4 regions of the Exiguobacterium sp. Leaf187 genome follow, and region 2 is predicted to be linked to each of the others. Evidence: riboswitches for the same ligand, from Rfam matches in the RefSeq annotation. Region 2 holds a riboswitch; each other region holds the start of a gene.

Region 1 (7,527 bases), on a different contig from region 2:
CATCCTTCCTCTTTTTGTGCGGCATGATAGACCGTTTCTAAAATCGGAAAGACTTGATCCGCGAGTCCTGCTTTGATTGTAAGTACAGCGTTGACGACGATTTCTCCCATGTTTCATTATCCCCTTTCGTGATTACCTGTATCTGTACCCATTTTCACGAAAAAACACACGTCAAAGGAGCTTGAAGATGCAAACTCAACTTTTTGAAGCACTCGAACAATTCGAACCGACGATGATCGCGTTACGGCGTGATTTCCATCGACATCCGGAACTCTCTTTTCAGGAAGTCCGCACACCAGAACGAATTGCAAACTTTTACGCGGAACGGGGCATCCCTCACGAAACAGCCGTCGGAGGTCGTGGTGTCGTTGCGACGATCGAAGGCAAACACCCTGGCCCAACGATTGCGGTCCGTGCAGATTTTGATGCTTTACCACTTCAAGAAGAGACAACACTTGCTTTCCGGTCAATCCATCCCGGTGTCATGCATGCTTGCGGACACGATGGGCATACGGCGATGGTGATGGCTCTTGCTGCTACGCTCTATCCGTTACGGGATCAATTGCAAGGAACGATTCGAATCATTCATCAGCATGGAGAAGAGGTCTTTCCTGGCGGAGCCATCCAAATGATCGAAGCCGGCGTTCTCGAAGGCGTCGATGCGATTTTCGCGACACATCTCGAAAATGATTTACCGGTTGGTACGATTGGGTTTCGGGAAGGACATACATTATGTGCGATCGACGAATTCGAAATCATCGTTCATGGTCAAGGTGGGCATGCCCAGGCACCGCACAAAACAAAAGATGCGCTCGTCGCTGGGGCACAACTCGTCTGTAACTTACAACACCTTGTCAGTCGACGGGTCGATCCGTTCGAACCCGCTGTTCTTGCAATCGGATCCTTCCACGCAGGAACGGCGCCGAACATCGTCACGGGTGAAGCACGCATCGTCGGGGAGATCCGGACGTTCAATGAAACCCTGCGGCATCAGCTCCGACAAGAAGTCGACCTTGTCGCCAAAACGACGTGTGCCGGCATCGGTGCTACTTATTCGATTGACTTCACGACGGGTTACCCGGCGCTTTGGAATCATCCGGACGAGACAAAACTCGTTCAGGAAGCTGCTTCTTTCTTACCGGAAGCATCTGTCCGGTCACTCACACCGATGATGGCGGCGGACGACTTTGCACATTATCTAACACACGTCCCGGGAAGTTACTTCTTTACCGGCTCCGGATATACGGACGGTCGCATCAATCATCCACAGCATCATCCACAGTACGAGATCAACGAACAAGCGTTATTGGTTGGTGCGAAAACACTCGGAGCGACGGTTTTACGTGCCTTGAAACCTAAGGATTGACTTTATTTCTATGTGAATGGTATCATCACAACAATGATAACGAATGACATCAACTTCATATACCCTTATCAAGAGTGGACCGAGAGATCTGGATCGATGACGTCCCAGCAACCTGCGTATAGCAAGGTGCTACGACCAGCAAAGCGAAAGCTTTGGTTGATAAAAAGCGGCGACTCCTTTTGCAACCAAGCGAAGGAGTCGTTTTCGTTTTTCTCGCTGTCAGACATACAATGGGAATTTCCCACGGAGAGGAAGAGACGGATGGAAAAAGCAACATTTGCAGGTGGATGTTTTTGGTGCATGGTGACACCATTTGAAGAATTACCAGGAATCGAGGGAATCGTATCAGGTTACATGGGCGGTCACGTCGACAATCCGACGTATGAGCAAGTCAAAACAGGAACGACGGGACATCTCGAAGTCGTCCAAATCACGTTTGATCCGAGCCTATTCCCGTACGAGCGTCTGCTCGAACTCTACTGGCCACAAACGGATCCGACGGATGCAGAAGGTCAATTCCAAGATCGTGGCACGCAGTACGCACCAGCGATTTTCTATCATACGGATGCGCAGCATGAAGCAGCAATCGCTTCCCGTGACGCCCTTGCTGCAAGCAATCGTTTTAAACAACCCATCGTGACGCGGATCGATGCCGCTTCTGAATTTTATCCGGCGGAAGAGTACCATCAAGACTTCCATAAGAAAAATCCAGAACACTATAAAAAAGATCGTGCTGCCTCTGGTCGCGATGCTTTCATCGAGCAGGAATGGAAAGATACGACGACGGTCTAATCACCTCGAACCACATACAGTAGCTGAGACTGATTTCAAACATCTCGTTCTTCCCCTACTTTCCAGTAGAAAGTGGAGGATGACCGAGATGTCACTGGAGTCAGTTTTTTTGTATGTAAACAAATGGTGTCTTCTTTACCAACACCCTCACATAAATTTGTAATCGTTTACAAATGAAGTCTTTTGTTTTACGGTTAATAAAAATTAACCGGTTAAAAAGGAGATTATTGCATGGAACAAAAAGCGATTCACATATTAGAGAGCTATGAACAGTTAAAAGTGATCAGTGATCCGTTACGAACAAAAATCCTCATGTTTCTCGTCGAAAAACCACATACGGTACATCAGTTAGCCCACTTGCTGACGTTATCCCGCGCAAAGATCCTCTATCATGTACGAGAACTTGAAAAGCATGACTTGATTCGCCTCGTCCGGACGGAAGAACAGGGCGGCAATCTATTGAAATACTATCAAGCGATTGCTCGAGGCTACATTCCTGCCGATCATCTACTGAACTTCGTCGAGACGAATGAAGCGACCCGGCAGTCGTATCTTGAGGTATTGGACCGAGCAAAGACACGCGTCCTCACCGCTCCAACTACTGCTTTTTCTCCTGTCTCTTCAAACGTTGAAGACTGGATGAGCTTATCGCTTCAAAAGGAACTGACGATGTCTGAAGCCAATTTTCGGCAATTTGCTACCAAATATCGTGCTCTATTGGACGAGTTCACACGGTCCCCTTCACTAGACGAAGAAGATAAAAAACACTTCTATATCATGACGACTGCCTTTGCAATTGATGAACCACTATTTGAGAATGACGACGTCTAAACCGGAGGTGCCATATGCTGCCTGTTGAAATGGATACGCAACAATCGCTGTTTAAAAATCGATCTTTTTTATTTTTATGGGGGTCCAGTATGTGCTCTGCCCTCTCCCTATCAACCTATTTATTTGTTGAACAATGGTATGTCATCCATACGCTAAACCAGGCGTCATATCTCGGATTCATCCTCATGGCCACCTTGTTACCCCGTATTTTTCTCATGTTATTCGGTGGCGTCCTATCCGATCGCTATAAACGTTCGACGATCATGCGCATCTCGAGCGCTTTACGGATCAGTTTCATTCTCTGTCTTCTCGCATTACTTCATACCGATCAGCTTACATTGCTGACGATTTTAGGATTCGCCTTGCTATTCGGTAGTGTGGATGCATTCTTTTCGCCGGCGAATGCTTCCTTACTGCCTACACTCGTTCCGAAAGAACAGCTCACTAAAGCCAATTCATTGATTCAGACATCTAATCAAATCGCTCTCTTTTCAGGTCCGATTCTTGGTGGAGTCATCCTCAGCCATTCTTCTTACTCGTACGTCTTTCTCGTGATTTTCGGAACACTCTGTCTGACGCTTCTCTTCACGTATGGTATTCGTGAATCTAAGATCAAGCGAGCACGTCAGCATTCAGCTCTCTTTGAACTAAAAGAAGGGCTACATTACGTCTTTCACTTTCAGCAACTCAAGCAGACACTTTTTCTTGTCATCTGTGTCAATTTCTTTTTCTTTGGACCACTCTTACTCGGAATTCCCTTACTCGTCCATGATGTGCTTCAAGGAGATGCGATGGATTTAAGTTATATGCAAGGGGCTTATCAAATGGGAATGCTCGGAGGGGCGCTCTGGAGTGGTTTTACGCAGAAGAAAGAAAACGGGCTTACTTCATCAGTCCGATTGATTGGCGCATTAGGTCTGCTTCTCTTCCTGCTTAGTCAAGTCCAACAGATTTCGTTGTACTTGATCGTCCTGTTATCACTTGGTGTCCTTTCTTCCATCATCAATATTCGCTTCATTACGTTCATCCAGTCTCAGTGTGCGGAACAGACGATGGGACGTGTCATGAGTGTCGTGAATGCCGCGTCAAATGGTCTCGTTCCATTATCTTACGCGCTCCTTTCGTTTTTACTGTCGTTTCACGTTTCGATCACGACAATCATGTTGTACTGTGGTCTTCTCATTATTGTTCTCTCGCTTTATTTTAGAAAACGCATGATCCAGGTCGAAAACTAGTCAAAAAAAGACAGTGGATTGGAATGCCACCGTCCTTGTTCTGTATTCGGTTATTACGAAACACGTTCTATCTGATCCTTTGCCTGTTGTTCCGGCGCCACGACTTGATACCGCTTCAAAACGAAGATCCCACATACCATGACAGCGAGACCGACGAGCTGACCGAATGATAAGTCGATTTGCGGTAAACCGAACCAGCCGAACGTATCAACAGCAAGAGCAAAGCTTAACTGCGAAATCAGAACGACAGAGATCGCGACGGACGGACCAAGCAACTGAATCCCACGCATGACACAAAAAACGACGCCGACACCGACAAGTCCACCAAACCAATAGAGTGGCGATACGTTTTGGATCTGCCCGATTGTTCCACCACGAAACAGAACATACGTGACACTTGCTCCGATGAAGCCAACGAAGAAGACCAACGTCGTTGTCGCCCAAGCACCGAACGCGTCACTCATCCGGGCGTTCAATACCGTCTGTAAACTGATCAACATCCCTGCCAATACGGCACACACGATGCCTATTACCATGTTCGTTCCTCCTTACTCATAGCTATTGCCGTTCGCCTTCTCGCGAATCCGCTCCAGATCAACGATGATGATTTTCCCACGTCGTCGAACGAGAATCTCTTCTTCACACAACTTCGTGATGATCCGGTTGAGATGGCGATAACTTGTTCCAAGCCAGTCAGCAACGTCATGCAGGTTCGACGTCCGCATCTCCTGATAAAACAAACTGTCACTAGCTTCGGACGCAATCGATAATAAGTAGCCTGCAAATCGCTCCTCGACCGTATAGAGTACGTGGTGCGACGCTGATTTCGAATCGGCATACCACTTCGCTGTGATCGTGCGTAATAAGAATTGCAGAAAGACATTCGTCGTATTGTGCTCGCGTAAAATCGCATACGGCACGCTCAACACATCGACATCGGTCACCGCCTCAACTGTATTCAACACTTCTCGTTCATTGATGAACTCGGCGTCACCAATCACTGTCAGTGGTGTTTTGAATCGTAAAATCCGTTGTTTCCCTTCTGACGAAGCAGCAGAAATCTTGACCTTGCCTGCGACGATGAAGTACATCCGGTCGATTGTCGCACCGGTCGTACAGAGGAGTTCTCCTTTTCGGAAGGTTTCTTCACGCAACCAAGCGCGCGTCTCTTCCGTCAAAATCGTATCCAGTCCATATTGTTGGATGACGGTTTCCATGTTCGTTCCCTCCCTTTAGGCAAGTGAGAAAATCGCAACTCCTACAAGCATGAGACCCACACCAACCCACTGACCACGATTTCCTTGTTTTTTTAAGACACCGAACCATCCTTTTAAATCAATCAGAAAGGCACATAAAATCTGCGCGACGAGTAACAAACACATCGCCCATGTCATCCCGAGTTTTTGGATCGCTGTGAGTTCCGTTACGACGACTAGCACGCCAATCAAACCACCGCTCGCATAAATCCACGGTAACTGACGGAATCCGCCGATTTTCCGATCTCGTACGAAGCTATAAATGACTAAACAACCCATCAGACCAACAAAGTGGACGATCAATACGGATAACCACGGTCCGACGCCTGTCGCAAGGCGCGCATTGAATATACCTTGCAGGGCGATGAACAGACCGCTCATCAAAGCAAACACGACTCCTTGCACGTCATCTCCTCCTTTAATCTCTACACTAGAGTAGACCTTATTCGTGCCTCACTTGAAAAGGACAAATGTCCCGTTTTCAAAAAAACATGAAAAACCCGCTTTCCACAAGCGGGTTTACGGGTCATCATTGTATGTTCATGTCGCAAAACGAGCAGTCGTCCGCTTCAGCTGTTCCTCTGCTTCCGCCATCATGCGCGTAAACAACTCAGCAACCGTTGGCACATCACGAATCAAACCGGCAACCAGTCCAGCGTTGACATATCCTTTCTCTTCATCGCCTTCAAGAGCGCCTGTAATATGATACGACTCATTCGTCTGATCGAGAAAAGCAGCAGGTGTCTCTGCTGTGAGTCGTTCGACGTAAGGACCATCAAGGACACGTCGGACGAATCCGACGGAACGTCCGATGATGCGTGTATCGGTATCGGTCGCATCCATTAAGTGCGCCTTGTATGCCGAATGAACCTTCGCCTCTTCCGTCGCGATCAATCGTGTTCCAAGCTGGGCACCAGCCGCACCAAGCAACAGAACAGCTGCTAGTCCACGCCCGTCACCAATCCCACCCGCTGCCAGGATCGGAATGTTGATCCGATCGACGAGTTGCGGAATCAAGGTCAGCGTCGTCAACTCGAGCGGTGAATTGATACCTGCCGCTTCAACTCCCTCCGCTACGAGTATATCAGCGCCTGCCTGTTCTGCCTTTAACGCCTGTTTGACTGAAGCGACAACCGCGATCGTTTTGATGCCAGCAGCTTGAAGTCGCGCTATGTAAGGTGCTGGATTTCCTGCCGACAAGGAGACGACCGGAATCTTTTCTGCGATCGCGAGATCAATCAGTGCTTCTGTATAGGGAGACACACGAATCGCAATGTTCAAGGCAAATGGTTGATCCGTCAGCATTCGTGTCTCGCGAATCCGCGACGCCACTTCGTCGACCGACAATGTCCCGCACCCGAGCGTTCCGAGTCCCCCGGCATTCGAAACCGCTGCCGTCAGCGCCGCATGACTAATGTTACCCATTCCTCCTTGGATCAAAGGATATCGAATTTTAAAGAGCTCACAAATCGGAAACATGTCTTTCCTCCGTTCTCGCCTTCACTCACATGCTATACTGACATGGAATGAATAGTAGTTCATCTTATTATATTATAGAAACGAGGTCATTCTGTTATGAAGATTCCGTATCAATCGATTCATCCGAACGTCGCCTCCGATGTGTTCATCGCTCCTGGCGCTTATCTGATCGGAGACGTCACGATCGGTTCCGAGTCTACCGTCTGGTTCAACGCTGTCTTACGCGGTGACGAAGGACCGATTACAATTGGGAAACGATGCAGTATCCAGGACAACGCGACGATTCATCTCTATGAAGGGGCACCCGTCGTCATTGAAGATGAAGTAACGGTCGGACATAACGCGATTTTACATGGTTGCAAAATCGGACGTCGTTCGATCGTCGGAATGGGTGCGACCGTTCTTGATCATGCAGAGATCGGTGAAGAATGCATCATCGGGGCGAATACGTTAATTCCATCGGGAAAAGTTTTCCCACCCCGTTCGCTGATCATCGGCTCTCCCGGTAAAGTCGTGCGTGAACTAACAGAAGCGGATCTCGCGATGATTCAGGAGTCGATTGATTCTT
Region 2 (7,527 bases):
ACTCGTTCTTCGAACGAAACGATCACTTGGGAAGATGGTAACGAGTACCCACTCATCCGTGTGGATGTGTCTTCAGACTCGCACCCATTCTACACAGGTCGTCAAAAGTTCAACGCGGCAGATGGTCGTGTCGATCGCTTCAACAAAAAATACGGCCGCAAGTAATTACTTGTCGGTTCTTAAAAAAACAGCCTGCCTCCATTACGGAAGCAGGCTGTTTTTGTATAGACTGAATTGTGAACGATACGCGAGATACGTCTTCAAGACGAACGAGAAGGCGATTCCGCCAGCAATCCCGATTAAATAGGGCATGACTTCCGGATGTGCCAAGACATAGTCCATGACTTTATGGAACGAGAGATGGCGGCCGACGAAATAACCGGCGCCTAAGAACACGCTGATCCAAATCAAGGCACCTGTATATGCATAACTCGCAAAAACGCGAAACGGCATTTTTGAGACGCCTGCAAAAAAGGCAGAGAGTTGGCGGAGACCAGGTATGTAGTAACCGATGATCAAGACCGATTTTCCGTAACGACGAAATCCGGCTTCAGCGGAAAGAATATGTTTTTCTGAGATACGCATTTTCGGTCCAACGCGGTGTAGTAGTGGCATACCGAGTTTTAATCCGAGTAAATAGCTGATCGTCATCCCGATGCAACTGCCGGCGTAAGCGGCGAGAATCGTACCGACGAGTGGTAGATTGCCTTGATGCATCCAAAATCCGGACAAAACGAGCAGGGTCTCATCAGGAACCGGCAATCCCACGATACCACCTGCGAGAAGGACGGAGAGACCAAGGGCACCATATTGGTGCAGGATGTCATGTAAGAGATGATGAATCGGGGACACCTTCTTTCGTGAGAATCTTCTTCTTCAGTGTACAGGAAATAGGGGGCAGTTGGAATGAAAGGACAAAAATTCTAGGGAAAGAAAAAATGAATTTTGATTTCCGGAAGTCAACCCTTTTTCTCGATACCGTTTCGAGCTATACTCGTTAAAGTGACTATTTTTAGAGGACGGTGTCGGACGATGATGCATGTAATAAATCAGTACGGCTGGATCGAAGTAATTTGTGGCAGTATGTTTTCCGGGAAATCGGAAGAGTTGATTCGTCGTGTCAGACGGGCGCAGTACGGCAAACTGCCCGTGCAAGTATTCAAGCCAGCAATCGACGACCGGTACCATGAAGAGCATGTCGTCTCTCACGTTGGCAACTCTGTCGTAGCGATTCCGATGGCGACGAGTCGTGATCTCTACGCGGCAGTAGCAGAAGAAACACAAATCGTTGGCATTGATGAAGTTCAATTCTTTGATGATGAGATCGTACAAGTCATCGAAGCACTCGCACAAGACGGAAAACGCGTCATTTGTGCAGGCCTTGATCAAGATTTCCGGGCAGAGCCATTCGGGAAAATGCCTGAATTACTGGCGCGTGCAGAATTCGTGACGAAGCTACAAGCGATCTGTCTTTCATGTGGGGATCCGGCTTCCCGGACACAACGTTTGATTGACGGGAAACCAGCGAACTACGATGATCCGATCATCCTAGTCGGAGCGTCGGAATCGTATGAGCCACGTTGCCGTCATTGCCATGAGGTACCTGGAAAACCGAAGCCGCTCCAATCGGTGCAACACCAAGAACGATAAATGAAAAAAGGCGAAGGCTGGGATATAACTCAGTTTTACAGATGATAAAAAGGAATTGCACATCCTGAGTGATGGCGATTCTTTTTTTTCGTTAAACTCAGCTAGTTAAGTCTCAGCTTCTTTTAGTCACTTTTTTAAACTCGAGATGAATGATAAAGAAAGCTAGGACTAAAAGAATAAAGTAACTAATTACTACTTGTAACAGTTCTTTATCGTGAGTTAGCTAACTCTAAACATAGAGTATATAAGTAATTAAAAAGACAATAAGGATTCATCAACTGAAAACTCTTACTGTTTTTCTCGTTTGTATGTAACCTTTCGAAGGTTTTTGGTGTAAGGTATAGTGTTTTTGAAGGATTTATTTAATGGATAAATTGAAAAGATCAAACAACGATAACTGTTGATGTAAGGAATTGGAGGTAAACAAATGAGTAAATACCATAAATCTAGCATACGATTAGTTTTGATTGTATTAGTTACAGTCACAATCTTGTATTATGGTTTTAACTTTGAAATAGGGTACGGGATAATCTTTTTAATCGCAGCTGTTGGGTGTACCATTTATCTTAACTTTAAAGCAGCTAAAAAAGAAAAAAGTGAGAAAAAAATCCTATAATTAAATATGGGAGTTTCAGCTTGTAGACAACCCCTCACTTCGTAATTGAAATGAGGGGTTGTTGTATGTATTAATTACTAAAATGTTAAAGAAACGTGGATTCCCTGAGGGATCCAAGAACCAATTTGTAGGCTTTTCGAGGTTCACGGTAATGAAAGTAAGCATTGCTTGAAGCGTCGTTTTTTCACTCCCCGGATCTGTTGTACTCTCCTGTATATGACGTCTTAATCTAATTTGTCTTTTTGCTTTCGGGCAACGCGTCTAATGTAGAGAAATAGGGTACCTATTCCTTCAACCCAAGACCTAAAAATTAACGGAATGTCATGTTAGTCTAGATCTCTTTGATGGTACGTCGCATGTAGGAAATACTAAATACATGTTGAAGAAGCGTCATCTTGATTAACAGGACGAGGTCGATGCTTGTCCCAGGAAAACGATTTGAAATGAACAAAGCGCAATCCTCCCATTAGAGAAAATTGCGCTTTGCTTACAATCTGTAGCAGCTATTTGCTTCCATATAGAAACGAATAGCTGTTTTTTTTGATTCAGCCTGTTTCTTGCGAAAACTGACACGATTGTTCGATAAAGCGGATCGTCTCACGAACGATCAAATCCTGATCATGATCGAGGGTCGCGACGTGGTACGAGTTCAGTAAACAGTAGCTTCGTTTATCATTCGTTCCGATGTGCTGATGCAGATAATCCGAGCTCGACGGCGGAACGACGTGATCGGTCGCCGAGTAGAGAATTAATGTCGGCAGAAGGATTGATCCTAAGCGTCCTTTCGTTTCATCCATCAGACGGACGAGTTCGAACGCACAACGGCTCGGAACGAGGTCATAGATGATTTCGAAGGCTGCTCGCTTAATGTCCGGTGCCCCTTCCGGTAAGTACTGTGGACCGTCCTCGAACGAAAGTGCTTCGTAAGAAGGAACGGAGAGTGCGGCATTGATCGTAATGATGCCGGCAAACGGAATGCCGTCAGCGGCGAGTGACAGTGCAAGCGTCGCACCCATCGATTGACCGATGACGAAGACTTGATCGCATGTTTCTTGTAAACGTTCATAGCCGTCTTGCAGACTTTGCTTCCAACATCGAGCAGTCGATTGTTCAAACTCGCGGACATTCGTTCCATGTCCACGTAAGCGCGGGGCATAGACGGTAAAACCTTCAGCAGCGAATGCCTCACCGACGTCCCGGACACTTTGCGGTGTGGCGTTAAAACCATGACAGATTAGAATGCCGATCGATCCCCCTTGAAAATAGAACGCTTCAGCACCAGTCAATACAGGATAGTTCATCATTACTATTTTTCCTCCATTCATGAAAAAAACTCGTCGACGTCACTGCTTGGACGCCCACGAGTTTTTCACCGTATCATCCAAAGCCGCGCTTTGCTGGTCGGAGCACCTTACAGATTGCAGGTTGCCGTGAAGTCATAGAGCCAGGTCTCTCGTTCACTCTTGATAAATATCATATTGGAATTGTCGGAATAATCATTGAAACGATGGTAGCACGACCAAAAATGACTTGTCAAATCTTTCTTGACGAATCATGATCCGTTGAGTAAGCTAACTCATAACTTGTTCATCCATCGATATGCGCCAAATGGATTATTTTTGCAAAGTTGGTTGACTTTTAAAGTTTCGACCCGTAATGTAAAAATTAGTTTTACGACATAAGCAACAACGCAACAACACACATACAAATTTCATACCGCAATACTTATCCAGAGAGGTGGAGGGACTGGCCCTACGAAACCTCGGCAACAGACTCATTATGAGCACTGTGCCAATTCCATCAGACAGATGTCTGAGAGATGAGTGGAGTGGATTCTGCCACTGTGCGGATCCAGGTCTCTTCTTGTTTCTCAAGAAGGGACCTTTTTTGTTGAATGAAGGGGGAAAACGGAATGATCGCATTTCATCAAGTCAAAAAAACGTACGTCACGAAAGATCAGACGATCGCAGCACTCGACGGTGTCGACCTGACGATCGAGAAAGGCGAAATCTTTGGTGTCATCGGCTTTAGCGGTGCCGGAAAAAGTTCACTGCTCCGCTGTGTCAATCTATTAGAACGACCGACGTCAGGAACGGTGACGGTCGATGGAGAAGATTTAACGCAACTGTCTCCGAAAAAATTGCGCCAAGCAAAACAACGGATCGGGATGATTTTTCAGCACTTCAATCTATTGAATGCGAACACGGTCTTTACGAATGTCGCGAAACCACTCGTTCTCGCAGGCGTCAAGAAAGACGAAATTCGCCGCCGGGTGACGGAGTTACTCGAATTCGTCGATCTCGCGGACAAGGCGGATCATTATCCGGATCAATTGTCGGGTGGGCAGAAACAGCGCGTTGGTATCGCCCGGGCACTCGCGACGCAACCTTCCGTCCTCTTATGTGACGAAGCGACGTCAGCACTCGATCCCCAAACGACACATCATATTCTCCAGTTATTAAAACGGATCAATGCGGAGTACGGAATCACGATTCTCTTGATCACCCACGAGATGGGCGTCATTCGGGAGATTTGCGACCGCGTCGCTGTCATTGAAGCTGGGAAACTGATCGAGTCAGGAACGGTCTTTGATGTCTTTTCAAACCCGCAGACCGAGACAGCACAGAACTTCGTCCGCTCCGTCATGCACGACGAGATTCCAGCATCGATTCGCCAGTTGATCGAGTCCCGGAATGCGAATCCGATCTATAAGATTCATTTCCTCGGACATCACACCGGGCAGCCGCTCTTATCGCAAGTTGCGAAACGCTTTGACGTCGATATCAACATCTTGCACGGTAGTATCACGGAGTTGCAGGATACGCCGTTCGGCACCTTACTCATCGAGTTGATTGGTGAGCAGACTGAAGTGAAACGAGCGTTACACTACATCGATCAGGCACAGGTGACGGTCGAGGAGGTACTTGCTCATGCTAGTTAATTACAGTGATATCTGGACAGCATTTTTGCAGACGATGACGATGGTATCCGTTTCGCTCTTATTCTCGACCTTGATCGGCTTACCACTCGGGATCCTGCTTGTCGTCACGCGAAAAGGAGCATTGCTTGAAAATGTCCCGCTGTTCACGTTCTTCAACAGTATCGTCAATATTTTCCGCTCGATTCCGTTCATCATCTTACTCGTCGCGATCATCCCGTTGACGCGCTTGATCGTTCAGACATCGATCGGAACAGAAGCCGCCATCGTCCCGCTCGTCTTTTACGCTGCACCGTACATGGCGCGTCTGATCGAGAGTTCTTTACTCGAAGTCGATAAAGGCGTTCTTGAAGCAGCAGAAGCGATGGGCGCGACACCGTTTCAAACGATTTTCCGCTTCCTCCTACCGGAAGCACTCGGTTCACTCATCCTGAACTTAACGATCGCGACGGTTGGCTTGATCGGGGCGTCAGCGATGGCAGGTGCGATTGGAGGCGGTGGTCTCGGCGACTTAGCGATCACTTATGGCTATCAACGATTCGACACGAAAGTCATGATCATCACGGTCGGGATTCTCGTCATCTTAGTCCAAGGCTTACAGACGACAGGCAACATCGTCGCACGAAAAATTAGAAGACATTAATCAAGGGAGCGATTCAGCCATGAAAAAAGCAGTAGCAATTGGAGCAACACTCACGACGATTTTATTTGCCGGGTGCGCAGCATCAGGAGAAGACGAAAAGACGATCAAGCTCGGTGTCAGCGGTTCAGACACACAAGTTTGGGATTATGTCGCCAAAAAAGCAGAGAAGGAAGGCATCAAAATCGAACTCGTCAAGTTCTCCGATTATGTCCAGCCGAACATGGCACTGGCTGAGGGTGAGATCGACGCCAATGCCTTCCAGACGATTTCCTACTTCAACGCTTTCAAGAAAGAACATAACTTGAAGCTATCGCCGATTGCGACGACTGTCATCGCACCGATGGGGATCTACTCGGATAAATACAAGGATGTCAAAGATATTCCAAATGGCGGAAAAATCGCTGTTCCGAACGAAGCGACGAACATGGGACGCGCCCTCTTGTTACTGCAAGAAGCAGGTCTGATCAAGCTACCGGACGACTTCGATGGTAACGGTTCGGTCGATAAGATCGTCGAGAATCCGAAGAAGCTGAAAATCGTTCCGATCGTCGCCGGACAAACGCCACGCGTCTTACCGGACGTCGCGGCGTCTATCATCAACAATGGCATCGCGGTTGACGCTGGCTTCAACCCGATCAAGGACTCGATCGTTCATGAGAACGAGACAGCAAAACCATACATCAACATCATCGCGACACGGACGGAAGACAAGAACAAAAAAGAACTGAAAAAAATCGCATCGCTGTATCAACAAAAAGATGTCGCGGCCTTCATCAAAAAAGAATACAAAGGCAGTACGATCCCGACGTTCGTTCCACTGAGCGACATCGGCGAATAATTTCAAAAGGAGAGTGGACAGTATGACGACACCAGTACGCACGACATGGGTAGAGACGATTGAACAGGATATCGAACAAAAACGGGAATCGTATCTTGAGACAAGTCACCGGATTCATGCAACGCCGGAAATCGGGAATGAGGAATTCTTTGCTTCGCGGCTCCATGCGGAGCGTCTAACGGCGGAAGGTTTTACAGTAGAACTCGGCGTCGCTGGGCATGATACCGCGTTCTTCGCGAAGAAATCGAGCGACCGACCAGGCGCAACGATTGCCTTTCTTGCTGAATACGATGCGTTGCCGAGTATTGGTCACGCGTGCGGTCATAATATCATCGGCACGACGAGCGTCGCAGCGGCGATCGCGCTCAGTAAAGTGCTCGATGAAGTCGGCGGGAGTGTCGTTGTCCTTGGAACACCAGCCGAGGAAGGTGGACCGAACGGCAGTGCGAAAGGCAGTTTCGTCAAACATCAGTTACTGGAAGGAATCGATGCAGCCTTGATGGTCCATCCGTCGGGACAAACACGGATCACGGGTTCTTCCCTTGCGGTCGATCCACTCGACTTTGCCTTTACGGGTCGTCCGGCGCACGCAGCGGCGTCACCGGAAGAAGGCATCAACGCCCTCGACGCTGTCATTCAACTCTTCAATGGCATCAATGCCTTACGTCAGCAGTTACCAGACGATGTCCGGATCCACGGGATCATCACGCATGGAGGCGATGCGCCGAACATCATCCCGGAATACGCAAAAGCACGTTTCTTCATCCGGGCAACGACACGGGAACGATTGAATGCCGTCACGGAAAAAGTCAAAGCCGTCGCCCAAGGCGCGGCACTCGCGA
Region 3 (7,527 bases), on a different contig from region 2:
CGAACTTCATCATCCGTATGGTGATGTTCTTTCTGGAAGTTGACGAGCAACTCATCCAGGTTCGGTGTCGTATCCGAAAGTGAGATGATATCAGCTGTCTGATACCCACGACGTTCTGATACGTCTTTGATTTCTGGAGCGAACGTATCGAGAATCGTTTGTTTGTCTGCATCCGTCAGTGTGAAGTTCTCAACGAGAGGCGCTGGAAGTTTCGAAACGTCCCATTGTTCGTAAAGAACGCCGCGTGACGCAAGGAAGTCAGCGACTTCCGTTTGATCCGTATACCGTGTGTTTGTTTCTTGGAATAAGACTGTTGCCATGAGATGATTCCTCCTTTTAATGAATGGATTGACGGCATGATTGCAACGTCAACGTGTAATTGAATAAAAACTCGAAGGCTTCGAGGTGTTTCTTTGCTTCAAAGGCGGTCGGTGCCCAGACCGTGATTCCGTGATTGCGGATCAGGACGGCACCACTGTCTGCTGTGACATGAGGTGCAAAAGCAGCGGCAAGCGTCGGAATGTCCGCATGATTCGGAATGATCGGTACCGTGACCGTCGCATCCTCTTCCCAGTGTCCGAGTGCCTTGATGATTTCTTGACCGGAAAAGGTGATGCTGCCTTGATCGCCATAGAGTTCCGAAATCACATTGTTCGCAATCGTATGGACATGCAGGGAACAACCGGCGTCCGTTCGATTGAACACTTCGACATGGAGCAATGTCTCAGCAGAAGGACGCCCGGATTGCTCACCGATCAATTGACCGGTCGCATCGACATGAACGAAGTCGTCAGGAGTCGTCTGCCGTTTATCTTTTCCGCTTGCCGTCACAAGGAATTCAACCGGGACACCGGATGTCCGAATGGCGAGATTGCCACTCGTACCAGGGAACCAATCGCGAGCCGCAAGCTCTTGTTTGATGGCGCGTAGCTCTTCATAGCGTCGCATGAATGTCATGTTGTCACCTCCGCTCGTGTTAAATCATGAACGATATCATGGAACGTCTCAAACGGTGTATAGGCGATATCGTTCTCTTCACACAACGTGATCAGATAATCACGGGCATAGACACGATCCGCTTGTTTTGCGAGTTCGAAGTCCGTCACCGAGTCGCCGATGACGATGATGACGTCACCGTCTTTACGTAGTGTCCGAGCAACGGACGTTTTACAACAGCCGCACCCGTTCGTGCAATGGGTATCGCAGGCGTGTGGCCAATCGATATGAACGAATGGACCGTCAAAATTTGCGACATTGCAATAGATGCGCTCCTGCTCAAGGAATGGCGCTAAGATCGGTTCGACGAAAAAGTCCATTCCGCCGCTGACGATCGAGAAATCGATGTCTTGACGACGACTGTACTGAAGCAACTCCGAAAATCCGTCGCGAATGACGGCGCGCTCCAGTAAAAAGTCAAGATAGGACGCTTTCCCATCAGATGGCAGAAGTGCGAACATTTGCCCGACACCACTTTGAATCGATAACGTCCGGTCGAGTACACCGTGTTTCAACGGTTCGAAGTCGCTCGCTGGCGCAAATGCCTGCATGAGTGCGATGATATTATCCTGTGTCGTCACGGTACCGTCGAAGTCACAAAGAATCCGTACGGTCATGACTTGATCCCCCAAGCGTCGAGGGCGATCCGTAATTCTTCATGACGCGATGCTGCCGTCGATAGGGATTCATTTGCGAGTGCCGCATCGAGTGCCTGACGGAAAGCGGTGACACCAGCCGCAGCACCTTGCGGATGACCATGTACGCCGCCACCGGCGTTGATGACGGAATCGATCCCGAAGTCCCGTACGAGTTGAGCGACGAGTCCAGGATGAATACCGGCTGAAGGAACCGGGAAGGTCGATTTCGTCTGACCGAGACGGGTCGCTTCGACCGCGATACCACGGGCGACATCCTTTGGCAAAGCGACATTGCCGTAAGGCGACGGGAATAGCGTCAAGTCTGCTCCAGCAGCACGCGGTAATGTGCCAAGTAAGACAGGAGCTGCGACTCCGTGATTCGGGCTAGCGATCAACGCACCGCTATAGGCCGGATGATTGAAGATTGGGACGTTGATTTCCGGATCACTTGCCAGTTCGCGTAAGACGTCGAGTCCGTATGTGAAGGTATTCAGCAAGAAAGCGGTCGCTCCAGCGTCAATCAATCGCTTGGCTTTATCCTTGAGCGTAAAGACGGGACCGCTGAGTGTGATTGCATATAACGCGCGTTTACCGGTCCGGTGGAAGTGAGCGTCGATGACCTCACGTCCAATTCGTGCCCGGTCAATCGTTGGTGTCAATGGATTGTCGTATAGGATCTCATCGTCCTTGACGAGATCAATCCCACCAGCGAGTTGTCCTTCGAGTTGATCACGAAGAAACGATAAATCGCGTCCGATGACTCCTTTGAAGATGCTCATTAATAATGGGCGATCTTCGACACCGATCAAGGAACGGACCCCTTCAATCCCGAATTTCGCACCTGGAAAGTCCGACGTAAATGTATCGGGTAGTAGCAATTCCGTTAATTTGATTTCACCGTCGAGTGAGAGTTTCCCGAAGACGGTCGTCAGAATCGCAGAAAAGTCGCGCGACACGTTATGTTCCGGATAACGAATCGTGATATATCCTTTGCCATCGCGCTCTTCGGTATGTACGACTTCCCCTTTGAACGAGGCGAGTTGTTGTTGTTCGAGATGATTCAGTTCCGTCCAAGAACCGACTGTCAGACCAAGCGCGAGTTGTTCAGCGCGCTGCTCGAGTCGATCACGGGCAGTCAATTGATAAGTAGCAGTGATATAAGCCATGTCTTTCCTCCTTCAACAAAAAAATGGTCTCTCGTCAGCGACAAGAGACCATGAATGATTCGAACGTGGACTCTTATCTGTCAGCTTAGTAGCTGCAAGAATTAGCACCGTGCCAAAAGGTCGGTTGCTGCGACATCGTAGGGCTTGTCCCTCCGTCTGCTCTTGATAAGAATTGGATGAAATTGTGAAATCTAATTGCAATTTTTACATGAGAATCGTGACTTGTCAAACTATTTTTAGAAAATTTATTTTTTTGGAAATACTCTTTCTATAGATGACTTAAAAATGATGTCCGTTTCTGCTTGATTTCGATTTGACAGCGAGGAAGTCGATTGCGTAAGATTCAAATCAATATCACACACGACAACTACATACGACTCTTATCGCGAGTTGGCAGAGGGAATTGGCCCGATGACGCCGCAGCAACCGACCACTAGGCACGGTGCTACATCCAACAGACGTTTCGTCTGAGAGATAAGAGGACGCAGTGACTTTTCTGCGCCTCTTTTCGATGACGAAAAGAGGCGCTTTTTCGTGTATCACATAGGGGGAAACTGAGATGACATATAAAGCATTCACAGAACAGGACGCGATTGATCGTGTTCGGACATTAGGACTGATCGGCGATGGAGCCGTCGAAGCAGAAGAGATTGGCGACGGGAACCTCAACCTCGTCTTTCGGATTCGAGAAGGCGAACATCGCTTGATTTTAAAACAAGCATTACCATATGCGAAGGTCGTCGGGGAGAGCTGGCCGTTATCGCTCGAACGAGCGTGGATCGAGCAATCCGCACTCCGTGAATTCGCGCGACATGCCGTACCGTTCGTACCACGTGTTTTTCATGCTAGTCACGAAGAGGCGTATACGGTCATGGAAGATCTTTCACATTTGACGATCGTTCGAAGCGGTTTACTCGCAGGTGAACAGTATCCGTTGCTTGCGGAACATATCGGTTCTTATCTCGCTCGGACGTTATTCCATACATCGGACTTTGCGCTTGGTCCGGTTGAAAAGAAACGTGTCGCCCGAACGTACTACAATCCAGACTTGTGCGACATCACGGAAAAATTAATCTTCACGGATCCGTTTCATGACGCGGAGACGAACGAGATTGAAGCCGGACTCGAAGAAGAGGTGGCACGTCTATGGGCAGACGATGAGTTGAAACGCGAAGTCGCAAAACTCGAAGCGCTCTTCATCACGAAAGGAGATGCATTGCTGCACGGCGATCTACATACAGGAAGCATCTTCGCCTCAGCGACGGAAACGAAAGTCATCGATCCTGAATTCGCCTTTTATGGTCCATTTGGATTCGATGTCGGACAGTTCATCGCCCACTTATTCTTCGCGGCATATCCGGATTACCCTACACGACGTGACGCCCGAATCAAGGATATCGATACGTTCTGGCTGACGTTCGCTTCAACGTTCCGTGCCTTATGGGAACGGGAAGCCGTCGAACCGTTCCAGGCACCAGGACTCGTCGATGATGTACTGAGCACGATCTTGCAGGATGCCCTTGGCTTCGCCGGTTGCGAATTGATTCGGCGGACGATCGGTCTAGCACTGGTCGCTGATTTAGAATCAATCAATTCAACGACGGAACGCTTAGAGCGGAAACGTCACGCTCTCCGTCTAGGAACAGCGTTAATCAAACGCCGTACAGAATGTCGGACATTCGATGATTTACGAAACTTTGACGTAACGGAGGAACTTAGCCGATGACTACATTCGTTCAAAGTATCCGTTACGAAGACCGTGTCTTGACGATTCTCGATCAGACACGTCTACCGCAGGAAGAGCACTATGAAGTCATTGCTGATCTCGCGCAAGCCGTTGAGGCGATTAAACAACTGCGCGTTCGGGGCGCACCTGCGATCAGTTTATTTGGGGGATTCGTGCTCGTTCAAGAAGCATACCGGTTTGAAGCGGCGCTTCCGGTCTACAAGCAAGCCTTGCTTGAGACATCGGCGACGTTACTCGCGACACGACCGACGGCCGTCAACTTGCGAAATGTCCTCGATCAATTGAATCCAATCATTCAAGACGGGACGTCGGTAGAAGAGATTCGCGAACGGTTGGAAAAACGGACGGTCGCTTTATACGACCAGGATGCGCAGACGTCACGTCAAATCGGGATTCATGCACTGGAATTATTCCAGTCAGGCGACCGGATTCTAACAATTTGTAATGCTGGATCGATTGCGACCGCTGCTTATGGAACAGCACTTGCGCCGTTCTACATCGCAAAAGAACGCGGCATTGAATTATCCGTTTTTGCGAGTGAGACGCGACCGTTACTGCAGGGAGCACGATTGACGACATGGGAGCTTCAACGTGCCGGGATCGATGTCACGTTAATTACGGACAACATGGTCGCCCATACGCTGAAAGAAAAACAGATCGATGCGATCATCGTCGGTGCCGACCGCATTACACGAAACGGAGATACCGCGAATAAAATCGGGACGTTCCAATTAGCATTGCTCGCGCAAGCTTTTGGTATTCCGTTTTACGTCGCAGCACCGCTCTCGACGTTCGACTTCTCGCTCGTTTCCGGAGACGCGATCGAAATCGAAGAACGTGATCCGCAAGAAGTGACGACTGTCCAAGGTGTCGCGACAGCACCGGAAGGCGTCGCTGTCTTCAATCCGGCGTTTGATGTCACACCACACACATTCATCACGGGCATCATCACCGAACTTGGTGTCATCACGCAACCGAATGAAGAAACGATTGAACAATTAACAGGGCTTCAACCCCTCGGATAAGGAGATATGTCATGAAAAAACTAGCTTACGCCGTCCTAGCACCGGCACTGTTACTAGCGGCTTGTGCGAATGGAGAAGCCACGACGACGAAGGTCGTTAAGGATGTACCAAAAGGGGTTCAATCAGACGTCAAGATCGCCGTGATCCGCAACCTAGCATCGGACGACCATACGAAACAATTCCTTGATGGCGCACGAAGTGAAGGCGAAGCGCTTGGCTTTAAAGTCAGCACGTTCATTTCGGAAGGTAACGACGTCAAGTTCAAGGAGCTTGTCGCGCAAGCGATTCAGCAAGATTATGATGGGCTCATCATCTCGCATGGTAAGGAAGACTACGCCTATGACATGATTAAACCAGCGGTCGACAAAGGGCTGAAGGTCGTGACGTTCGATACGGTCACGAAGAAAAAAGGAACGGCGTTAAAAGGTGTGACGGAAACGTTCCAAAACGATCATCAACTCGCGAAGCTATCGCTTGATGAAGTGACGAAGGTGACGGACAAAAAGCCAGTCCGTGTCATCAAACTTTGGTTCGGACCAGGTTTTGCCCCGCTCGATCGTCGTCAGGAAATCTATAAGACGTACGAAGCAGACGGTAAAATCAAAACGCTTGAGACAGTTGGACCGACAAATTTCCAAGATGTCCAAGGGGATATCGCAACGAAGATGAATGCGATTCTCGCGAAATATCCGAAAGGAAGCATTGATGCGGTTTGGGGAGCGTGGGACGAAGTCGCAAAAGGGGCTTACAAATCGCTCAAGGATAATAAACGTCAAGAAATCCCGCTAATCTCGATCGATGTCTCGAATCAGGATATCAACCTGATGCGTGAAAAAGGCAGTAACTGGGTCTCGACGAGTGCGGTGGATCCATTCTTGATTGGACAAACGGACATGCGATTACTGGCTAAGAAAATCGCTGGCGAGAAGACACCGGATAGCTTTGATCTCGACGCGAAACTCGTGGAGCAGAAGGCGTTGAAGCAGGACACGACGATGTACAATCTCGATACGATCATCAAAGGATGGAGTACATCGGACAAATTCAATGAACCGTGGATGGACCGGTTGCGTGACGTCCATAAGAAACAATGACGTCTACCAATCATCACTTGAAGATGACCGGGATTTCACTGGCGTTTCCGGGAGTGCAAGCCTTAAAACAAGTCTCGTTTGAAGTGAAATCCGGTGAAATCCACGCGCTTGTCGGTGCGAATGGTGCCGGTAAGTCGACGTTGATGAAAGTCTTATCCGGAGCGGAAACAGCGGACGAAGGAACGATCCGTCTCGACGGGAAGGAGTTGACCATCACGTCACCGCGTGATGCGAAACAGATTGGAATCGACCTCGTCCAACAAGAGGTCGATGTGGCGCTTGTCCCGTATTTGACGGTCGCTGAGAATATCTGTCTCGATCTGTTGACGGACGGAACGATGACTGGCTTCGTATCCCAACGCCGTTACATACAGCGTGCCAAAGAAGCGTTAGCAACATTACAGGCGGATATTTCCGTCAAGACACGTGTCGAGGAGTTGCGGCTTGCTGAAAAGCAACTCGTACTGATTGCTCGCGCCCTCGTCCAAGAACGCCGTTTTTTGATTTTAGATGAACCAACGGCACCGCTCAGTCAGGCGGAAACAAGCCATCTCTTTTCAGTCGTGCGTCGTTTAGCCGAACGGGGGCTTGGGATCATCTTCATCTCGCATCGTTTACAGGAACTATATGAGATTTGCGACTCCATCTCGGTCATGCGCGACGGTCAACTCATCTCGCGACATCTTTTGACAGACATCACGAAGGAAGATGTCGTTGAGCAAATGCTTGGGCGTCAGCTTACGTCTGTTGCGAAAACGTCACAGGTAAATGCAACGAACGTACTGACGGTCGAGAGTGCTGCGAATGCGGACGTCCACGATATCTCCTTGACGGTTCAAGCAGGTGAAGTCGTTGGTATCG
Region 4 (7,527 bases), 190 kb from region 2:
TTAGAAAACGTTTTTAGATAGATCGAGTGTTGGAACAAGTTGGCGTCGATATTGCCGCTACCGAGGGCGATGTTCGGTTGAATGTAATCGCTGAACTCGACGATTTCGACTTTATAGCCTTTCTTTTCGAGTTGTGGCTGAATCGCTTGTTTGACCATGTCGCTATACGGACCGCTCGTCGCCCCGATCTTGATCGTCTTGTTTTTTTCATCAGCGCTGCTGTCTCCACATCCTGCGAGGACTCCTGCACCGAGTAAGGCTGTTGCTAAAAAGGCATATCGTTTTTTCATGATTCCACTCTCCCTTTGTATGTGTGATTAGCGTTTATCTGTTTTTCGCGCCAGTTGATTGCCAAGTGCTTGAATACTTTGAACGATGACGATGAGCACGACGATCGTCACGATCATGATGAGATTATCGTAGCGATAGTAACCGAAACGGATCGCGAGGTCACCGACACCACCGCCGCCGACGATACCAGCCATCGCTGAGAAGCCAATCAAGCTGATCGTCGTTAATGTGATGCCCTGAATGATGCCAGGGAGTGCTTCCGGTAAGAGGACACTGACGATGATCCGCAATGGTTTCGCCCCACAGGCTTCCGCTGCTTCGATTAGACCAGGCGGAATTTCACGGAGTGATGTTTCGACGAGTCGCGCGAGAAACGGAATCGCTGCGACACTGAGACTGACAGATGCTGCCGTCGGACCGATCGTATTGTCGAGTAAGAACTTCGTCAACGGAATGAGGGCGACCAACAAGATAATGAACGGTAGCGACCGGACGATGTTGACGACGAAGTCAAGAACACGGCGGACGGCAAGGTTTTGAAAAAATAATCCGCGGTCGGTGACGAACAAGAGAATTCCGAGCGGAATCCCGACGACCAATGCGAAAGCAAGTGAAATTCCGACCATCCATGCTGTCTCGCCGAGTGCCTTCAAGAGCTCAGGTAACATCGTTTGAATACGATCAAGCCACATCCTGAATCACCTCGAGTGCATGAAGTTCCGTCGCGAGCCAGTCGAGGGCAAGAGCGATTTGATTGGATGATCCCGTCAAGCTGACAATGAGGACACCGAAGGCGACGTCTTGAATGTAGTCGACCTTGCCGTGCAAGATGCTGACTGAGATATCGTAACGGCGGATCGCTTCTGATAACGTACTCTCACCGGTCTTTTCGCCCGTGAACTGCAAGCGGATGATCTTGCCTGGGGTTGCCTGTAAAATGCGTTCCGGCAATTCGATTTGTAGTGCCGTATCGACATAATGTTGCGTCACCGGATGCTTAGCTTGACTGAACAAGTCATAGGTTGAGGCGACTTCAACGACTTCACCTTGTGACATGACCGCGACACGATGGCAAATCTGTTTGACGACATCAATCTCATGCGTGATGAGGACGATCGTCAACCCGAGTCGTTCATTCAAATCCTTCAGCAGTTCAAGGATCTGTAGTGTCGTAACGGGGTCAAGAGCGGATGTCGCTTCATCACATAACAAGACGGTCGGATTGTTTGCGAGTGCCCGGGCAATCCCGACGCGCTGTTTCTGCCCACCGCTTAATTGACTCGGGAAGTTCGTCTCAAATCCTTCAAGTCCGACGAGCGAGACGAGTTCGCGGATCCGCTCCGGGAAATCTGCTCGTTTGACGCCAGCGGCCTTGAGCGCAAAAGCGATGTTATCCGCGACGTTGCGCGACTGGATCAATTGGAAATGCTGAAAGATCATTCCTGTCCGCAAGCGAAGTTGACGCAAATCTGCTTTTGACATCCCGCCAAGCGAGACACCGTCGACCTTGACGGTTCCTTGTGTCGGATGCTCGAGCCCATTGATTAGGCGAAGCAACGTACTTTTACCGGCACCAGACTCGCCAATGATTCCGAAGATTTCTCCTTTTTGGATCGTCAAATCGACATCCCGTAAGGCAAAAATCGGGGTCCGGTCTCGGACGAACCGTTTTGTAATGTGTTTGAATTCAATCATCCGCTCATCTCCTCATACAAAAAAAGTCGCTTTTTCCTAGTAGCGGAGCAACCAGAAAAAAGCGACGAAAGTGTAAGATTTCGTAACTTATCTCTCAGAATGAAAATCATTCTGTAGGATGTGGCACCGTTCCTTACAGGTGGTTGCCGGACGTCGTTGGGCCTAATCCCTCGGTCGCTCTCGATAAGTAGTTATGCTGTTGGGACTTACTTTAACGGAAATGATTCCCATCTGTCAAATGTTTTTTCAGAATTATTCCGCAACAGGTGTCCGGAATAGGTTGAGCGTTCCGATTCGATCGACGGCTTCTTCTAGACGTTCGACGTCAGCAATCAAGCTGATCCGGACGTAGCCTTCACCGTGTTCGCCGAAGAAGGATCCAGGGGTCACAGCGACGTGCGCTTCGTCAAGTAGATGATCGGTGAAGCTCTGGGACGTGTAACCTTCAGGAACAGGAAGCCAGACGAAGAAGGAACCGCCCGGGCGTGGTCCACTCCAGCCGATTGCATCAAGTTTTGCGAACAACGCATCGCGTCGTGTTTCATACAAGCGACTTAACTCACGGACGCACGTCTGGTCACTCGTGAGGGCGACGGTCGCCGCATGCTGAATCGGTGTGAAGGCACTGACGTAGAGATGTTCTTGGTACGTTTCGATGCTTGAGATGACGGACGGATTTCCGATGGCAAAGGCAATCCGGAAGCCGGACATGTTGAAGCGTTTTGAGAGTGAGAATAGCTCGATTCCGACGTCTTTCGCCCCTTCCGTCTGCAAGAAACTTCGCGTCGGACCATCGAAACTGATACCGCCGTATGCTAAGTCATGAACGACACAGATATCATGGGCATCGGCGAAAGCGACTGTCTGCTCGAAGGCTTCTGCCGTCGCGGTCGCACCCGTCGGATTACTCGGGTAGTTGAGGAACAACATCCGGGCACGCTCAACGTCCGTCGTATCAAGTAAGTCATAATCCGGCAAGAAATCATTTTTCTCGAGCAACGGAAGCGTAATCGGGTAAGCGCCAGCAAGTGCTGCACCAGACAGGTAATCCGGGTATCCTGGATCCGGGACGATGACACCTTCTCCAGGGTTGACGATCGTCTGCGGTAAGGCGACGATTCCGGCTTTACTGCCGAGGAGAATCGCGACTTCCGTTGCCGGATCGATCGTGACACCGAATTCAGTCGCGTAAAAGTTTGAGACAGCTTGTTTTAGAAAATCATGTCCACGAAATGGTGGATATTGAAGGTTCGTTGGCTCGTCGATAGCTTGTTTTAAGGCATCGAGAATATGTACAGGCGTCGTTTGGTCGGGTGTTCCTTGACCAAGTGTGATGACATCATGTCCGGCAGCTTTTACAGCACCGATTCGGTTCGCAAGTTCAGCGAAGACGGGAGCAGGAAGCCGATCAATGGCGATGGATGGAGCGAAATGTTTCATGGATGAATGCCTCCTTCGTGGTATTGTCGTCAAGGATAACGAATATTCAGTCAAAAGAAAAGAACTTTTTCGAAATTTAAAAAAATTTTCGGATAAACAGGTACAGATAAGTGGAGCGGGAATAAAGAGTAGGGAGAGGAGTGGGAAGATGAAGCGAGCTAACTGGAAAGAGGCAGTCGTCTATCAAGTCTACTGGCGTAGCTTTAAAGATTCGAACGGGGATGGGATCGGTGATTTAAGAGGTGTCATCGAGAAGCTTGATTACATCGCTTCACTTGGTGTCGATGTCGTGTGGCTGAATCCATGTTATCGTTCCCCGGACGTCGATAACGGCTATGATATTGCCGATTATTACGAGATCATGAAAAAAGCGGGAACGATGGGAGATCTCCAGGAGTTGATCACGGCTGCTCATGCCCGTGGATTAAAGATCATTCTCGATTTAGTCGTGAACCATACGAGTGACCAGCATGACTGGTTCCGTCAGTCATGTGAGCGGATCAACGATAAGGATGACTGGTACATCTGGAAAGACGGCACGAAAGAGACGCCTCCGAACAACTGGCGCTCGTACTTTGCGCCAAGTCCGTGGACGTGGAGTGAAGAGCGCGGGCAGTATTATTTTCATTCCTTCGCCAAAGAACAACCGGACTTGAACTGGGAGCACCCAGCTGTGAGGCAAGCAATCTACGATATGATGAACTGGTGGATTGCTCAAGGGATCGACGGCTTCCGGATGGATGTCATCAACTTGATCAAAAAACGGTCGTTCGAGGATGTCGCCAATCCGTTTGATCTCTCGTACCTTGGGAATCAGCCAGGTGTGCATGACTTCTTGCAGGAGATGCATGCGAATGTTCTCGCTGGTAAAGACTTGTTTACAGTTGGTGAGATTCCGTTCGTCGGTCCAGAAGATGGACTGTTATATGTCAGTGACGAACGAAAAGAACTCCGGACACTGTTTCACTTCGAAATCGCGGACGACATGGAAGCGATGGATCTCTTACGATTCAAGGAGATTCAAAAACGCTGGTACGACGTCTTATACCCATTAGGTGTCAATTCACAGTTCCTCAACAACCATGATCATACACGACAAGTGACGCGCTTCGGCAGTGAACGATACCGGGTTGAGAGTGCGAAACTACTCGGTTTGATGTTGCATACGTTACCGGGCATTCCATACGTGTATCAAGGAGAAGAGATCGGGATGACGGGGATTCGCTTCTCGGATCCGTCGCTTTATCAGGACGTCGCCTTTCGAAATCGATACGCGGAGCGCGTCGCTGGCGGAGAGGACCCAGAGGTCGTGCTCTCATCGATGCAGTTACTCGCGCGCGATAATTCCCGTACACCGATGCAGTGGGACGATACACATGCAGCTGGCTTTACGAGTGGTAAACCATGGTTAGCGGTCAATCCGAATTATACGGACATCAATGTCGCGCAAGCAGAAGCAGATCCATCGTCCGTGCTTGCTTTTTACAAGTCGCTGATTCAGATGCGAAAGGATCATCCGATTATGGTCTACGGTACATACCGAGACTTAGCGCTTCATGATCCGTATCTCTATATCTATGAGCGGGAATTAGAGGGAGAAGTCTGGCGGATCGTCCTCAACGTACATGATGAACCGATGCAGACCGCCCTCGTCTTACCACAGGAAAAGTTGCTCATATCAAACTATCCGGATAGCCCGGATATCTTGCGTCCTTACGAAGCACGCGTCTATCGTTATGCTGTTACAGAACAGACGTGAGTCGTCTGTTGAAAAGAAAAACATCCGCGGACATGTCAGGAACACGTTCGCGGATGTTTTTTCAAATGCGTACATTACTTGAAAGGTGATGTTTTTTTCGTCTGTAAGACGTGAGAGAATCGATCGACGGCTTGGCGCATCTCATAACTCGGTCCGAGAAAGAGCGGACCATGTCCGACAGCGAGTATATCCGGAGACAGTTCCGTCAGTTGATCAGCCGAGCGAAGGGCGACGTCCGGATCCCATGTTGCGAGTGCAGGGAACGGGAATTGCCAGCGGACGTCACCGGAGACGGCGAGTCCTCCTTGCGTCTGAAAAGCATCTCCGGCGATCAACGTCCGGCTTCCTTCATGCCAAAGTGAGATCGAACCAGGTGTATGACCGGGTGAGGCGATGACACTGAGACTTCCGACTTGTTGACCACTCTCGAGCAAGCGATCCGGACGTGTTTTGATGTTTTTCGGAATACCACCTTTTAAAGGTGTCGTTTCGCCTTCGCGTAGCGTCTCGTCCCCACTGAGCAATGCAGCATCGCGATAACTGATACAGACTTGAGCGAGAGGAAAGGCGTTCGCAAGGAAATCAAGCGAACCGACATGATCGGCATGCGCATGAGTCAGGATGATTGCACCAAGCGGTTTCTCTTGCTTTCGAATATAGTGATAGAGCGCCTTTGCGTTGATCCCGAGGCCGGCATCAATCAATGTCAAACTGTCTGCTTCTTCAAACAGGTAGCAGTTGACCGGGAAAAAGGATGGGGTCGTCTGCAGTTGGTGTAAACGTTCGATTGTCGTGACACGCATCGGCTTCACTCCTTCAAAAAAATGAATAGTCTTCTTCTTTAGTATCGTCTGTTTTTTTAGATGCGTCTAGACGCATTATGTGGAAAAAGAGGCATCATCTGTAAAAAGATGATCCCTCTTCTATGAATCATTCAAATGTCACAGCGAAGACGGCACCGGCATGTGGTGCATCATCTCCGTCGGCAGCCGTCGTGACGAGCAATCGATCTTCATAGAAAATCGGGCACGTCGGATTCGAAACAGGGAAGTCGACATGATCGAGTTTTTCACCAGTCGCAAGATTCCAACGGGTGATGCATGATCCAGCATAATGCGCGATCCAAGCATGACCTTCCGCGTCCTTCGTCATACCATCCGGGAACCCTTCTTCTTCTTCAAGGTCAACGGCGACACGTTTATTGGAAAGTGGTGCGTCCGGAGCGTAGTCAAAGGCATAGATTTTTTTTGTCGGTGTATCGATGTGATAGAGCGTCTTGCCATCTTCTGACCAGACGAGTCCATTCGAGTTCGTCAAGTCTTCGTGCAAGACATCGATGGAACCGTCATGACGCAGACGGAACAATCCAGCAGTCTTACCGTCTTCTTCATTAATGCTACCAGCGACATATTGTCCAGTCGGATCGAGCTTTCCGTCATTCATTCGGTCAGAATCGGGCAGTGACAGTTGATGCTCAAGAGACAGATGACCTTCCTTGAGATCAAACGTCCCAAATCCGTGTTCAGCCGTGACACGTAATAAGTCTGGAGCGTCCGTCAAGGCAATTGATGTGATGGCGCTTGGTAACGTGTACGGCTTGAGTGCTTCTGTGGCAAGGTCATATGAAAAAAGAAGTTGATTCGGAATGTCGACAAAATAAAAGCGTTTTGTTTTCGCATCGTAGACAGGAGATTCACCTGTCTTACACGCGACATCAATAAATACAGATACACTCATGAAAAGGCCTCCTACATCATGTATGAATAGATTCATATGTTGATTGCAACATATGTGGCTTAAAAGGAATCAGTTAACTACTTTCTATACCTGTTATGAATAAAAATAAACCTCTCCTAAATTAATTATGTCATTTATTTACTAAAAAAGGCATAATATATAACGGAGGTGTGTTATGTTCAAGAAAATTTGTATTTTATTAACAACTTTTTGTCTTTTTCAATCTGTCTCTACCACTCAGGCAGAAACGATTTCAAAAGGTGTGACCTATACGACAAAATCAGAAACACTTTCGGGTACACCACAGTTATTTCGACATATAACGGTTCAGCCCGATACCGGTAACTACTGGATGACGACGAAAGGACGAGATCGTGTATTAGCAACAGAATCTTTACCTTCTCAAGTTAGTCGCGTGACAGCGAGCGGGGGGCGTGTCGTAACAGCGATCAATGCCGATATGTATCGAGTAGCTTCGGGGTTACCGATTGGACTTCAAATTCAGCAAAATCAAGTACTGGTTAGTCATAGTGTAAAAGATTCTGCGACAAAATTCCCATCATTCATGATCAACGGACAAGGGAAACCAGAGATCGGGTCGTTCG

The links. Region 2 has a riboswitch for S-adenosylmethionine ahead of ASF99_RS13535 (methionine ABC transporter ATP-binding protein). Riboswitches for the same ligand answer to the same signal wherever they lie in the genome.
Region 1: it holds a riboswitch for S-adenosylmethionine, as region 2 does, so the genes downstream of both, msrA (peptide-methionine (S)-S-oxide reductase MsrA) here and ASF99_RS13535 (methionine ABC transporter ATP-binding protein) in region 2, are expected to answer to the same signal.
Region 3: it holds a riboswitch for S-adenosylmethionine, as region 2 does, so the genes downstream of both, mtnK (S-methyl-5-thioribose kinase) here and ASF99_RS13535 (methionine ABC transporter ATP-binding protein) in region 2, are expected to answer to the same signal.
Region 4: it holds a riboswitch for S-adenosylmethionine, as region 2 does, so the genes downstream of both, ASF99_RS12715 (methionine ABC transporter ATP-binding protein) here and ASF99_RS13535 (methionine ABC transporter ATP-binding protein) in region 2, are expected to answer to the same signal.

The regions. Positions count from the first base shown of each region.
Region 1 is NZ_LMPR01000014.1:61,084-68,610, reverse strand. It holds gene ASF99_RS16740 (putative quinol monooxygenase) at 1-110, opposite strand, end outside; gene ASF99_RS16735 (M20 metallopeptidase family protein) at 188-1,366, shown strand; SAM riboswitch class I at 1,429-1,532, shown strand; gene msrA (peptide-methionine (S)-S-oxide reductase MsrA) at 1,628-2,158, shown strand; gene ASF99_RS16725 (winged helix-turn-helix domain-containing protein) at 2,390-2,989, shown strand; gene ASF99_RS16720 (MFS transporter) at 3,004-4,224, shown strand; gene ASF99_RS16715 (DMT family transporter) at 4,278-4,760, opposite strand; gene ASF99_RS16710 (Crp/Fnr family transcriptional regulator) at 4,773-5,441, opposite strand; gene ASF99_RS16705 (DMT family transporter) at 5,457-5,885, opposite strand; gene ASF99_RS16700 (NAD(P)H-dependent flavin oxidoreductase) at 6,021-6,959, opposite strand; gene ASF99_RS16695 (gamma carbonic anhydrase family protein) at 7,056-7,527, shown strand, end outside.
Region 2 is NZ_LMPR01000009.1:1,834,660-1,842,186, reverse strand. It holds gene ASF99_RS13560 (type B 50S ribosomal protein L31) at 1-165, shown strand, start outside; gene ASF99_RS13555 (DedA family protein) at 202-852, opposite strand; gene ASF99_RS13550 (thymidine kinase) at 1,036-1,650, shown strand; gene ASF99_RS13540 (alpha/beta hydrolase) at 2,812-3,570, opposite strand; SAM riboswitch class I at 3,638-3,739, opposite strand; SAM riboswitch class I at 3,989-4,092, shown strand; gene ASF99_RS13535 (methionine ABC transporter ATP-binding protein) at 4,179-5,207, shown strand; gene ASF99_RS13530 (methionine ABC transporter permease) at 5,197-5,847, shown strand; gene ASF99_RS13525 (MetQ/NlpA family ABC transporter substrate-binding protein) at 5,867-6,685, shown strand; gene ASF99_RS13520 (M20 family metallopeptidase) at 6,708-7,527, shown strand, end outside.
Region 3 is NZ_LMPR01000014.1:84,907-92,433, forward strand. It holds gene ASF99_RS16835 (1,2-dihydroxy-3-keto-5-methylthiopentene dioxygenase) at 1-320, opposite strand, end outside; gene ASF99_RS16840 (methylthioribulose 1-phosphate dehydratase) at 337-957, opposite strand; gene ASF99_RS16845 (2-hydroxy-3-keto-5-methylthiopentenyl-1-phosphate phosphatase) at 954-1,613, opposite strand; gene ASF99_RS16850 (2,3-diketo-5-methylthiopentyl-1-phosphate enolase) at 1,610-2,800, opposite strand; SAM riboswitch class I at 2,871-2,972, opposite strand; SAM riboswitch class I at 3,178-3,281, shown strand; gene mtnK (S-methyl-5-thioribose kinase) at 3,360-4,526, shown strand; gene mtnA (S-methyl-5-thioribose-1-phosphate isomerase) at 4,523-5,572, shown strand; gene ASF99_RS16865 (sugar ABC transporter substrate-binding protein) at 5,584-6,666, shown strand; gene ASF99_RS16870 (sugar ABC transporter ATP-binding protein) at 6,663-7,527, shown strand, end outside.
Region 4 is NZ_LMPR01000009.1:1,640,692-1,648,218, reverse strand. It holds gene ASF99_RS12725 (MetQ/NlpA family ABC transporter substrate-binding protein) at 1-290, opposite strand, end outside; gene ASF99_RS12720 (methionine ABC transporter permease) at 318-983, opposite strand; gene ASF99_RS12715 (methionine ABC transporter ATP-binding protein) at 973-1,986, opposite strand; SAM riboswitch class I at 2,071-2,176, opposite strand; gene ASF99_RS12710 (aminotransferase class I/II-fold pyridoxal phosphate-dependent enzyme) at 2,239-3,426, opposite strand; gene ASF99_RS12705 (alpha-glucosidase) at 3,575-5,185, shown strand; gene ASF99_RS12700 (MBL fold metallo-hydrolase) at 5,260-5,988, opposite strand; gene ASF99_RS12695 (SMP-30/gluconolactonase/LRE family protein) at 6,116-6,922, opposite strand; gene ASF99_RS12690 (phosphodiester glycosidase family protein) at 7,098-7,527, shown strand, end outside.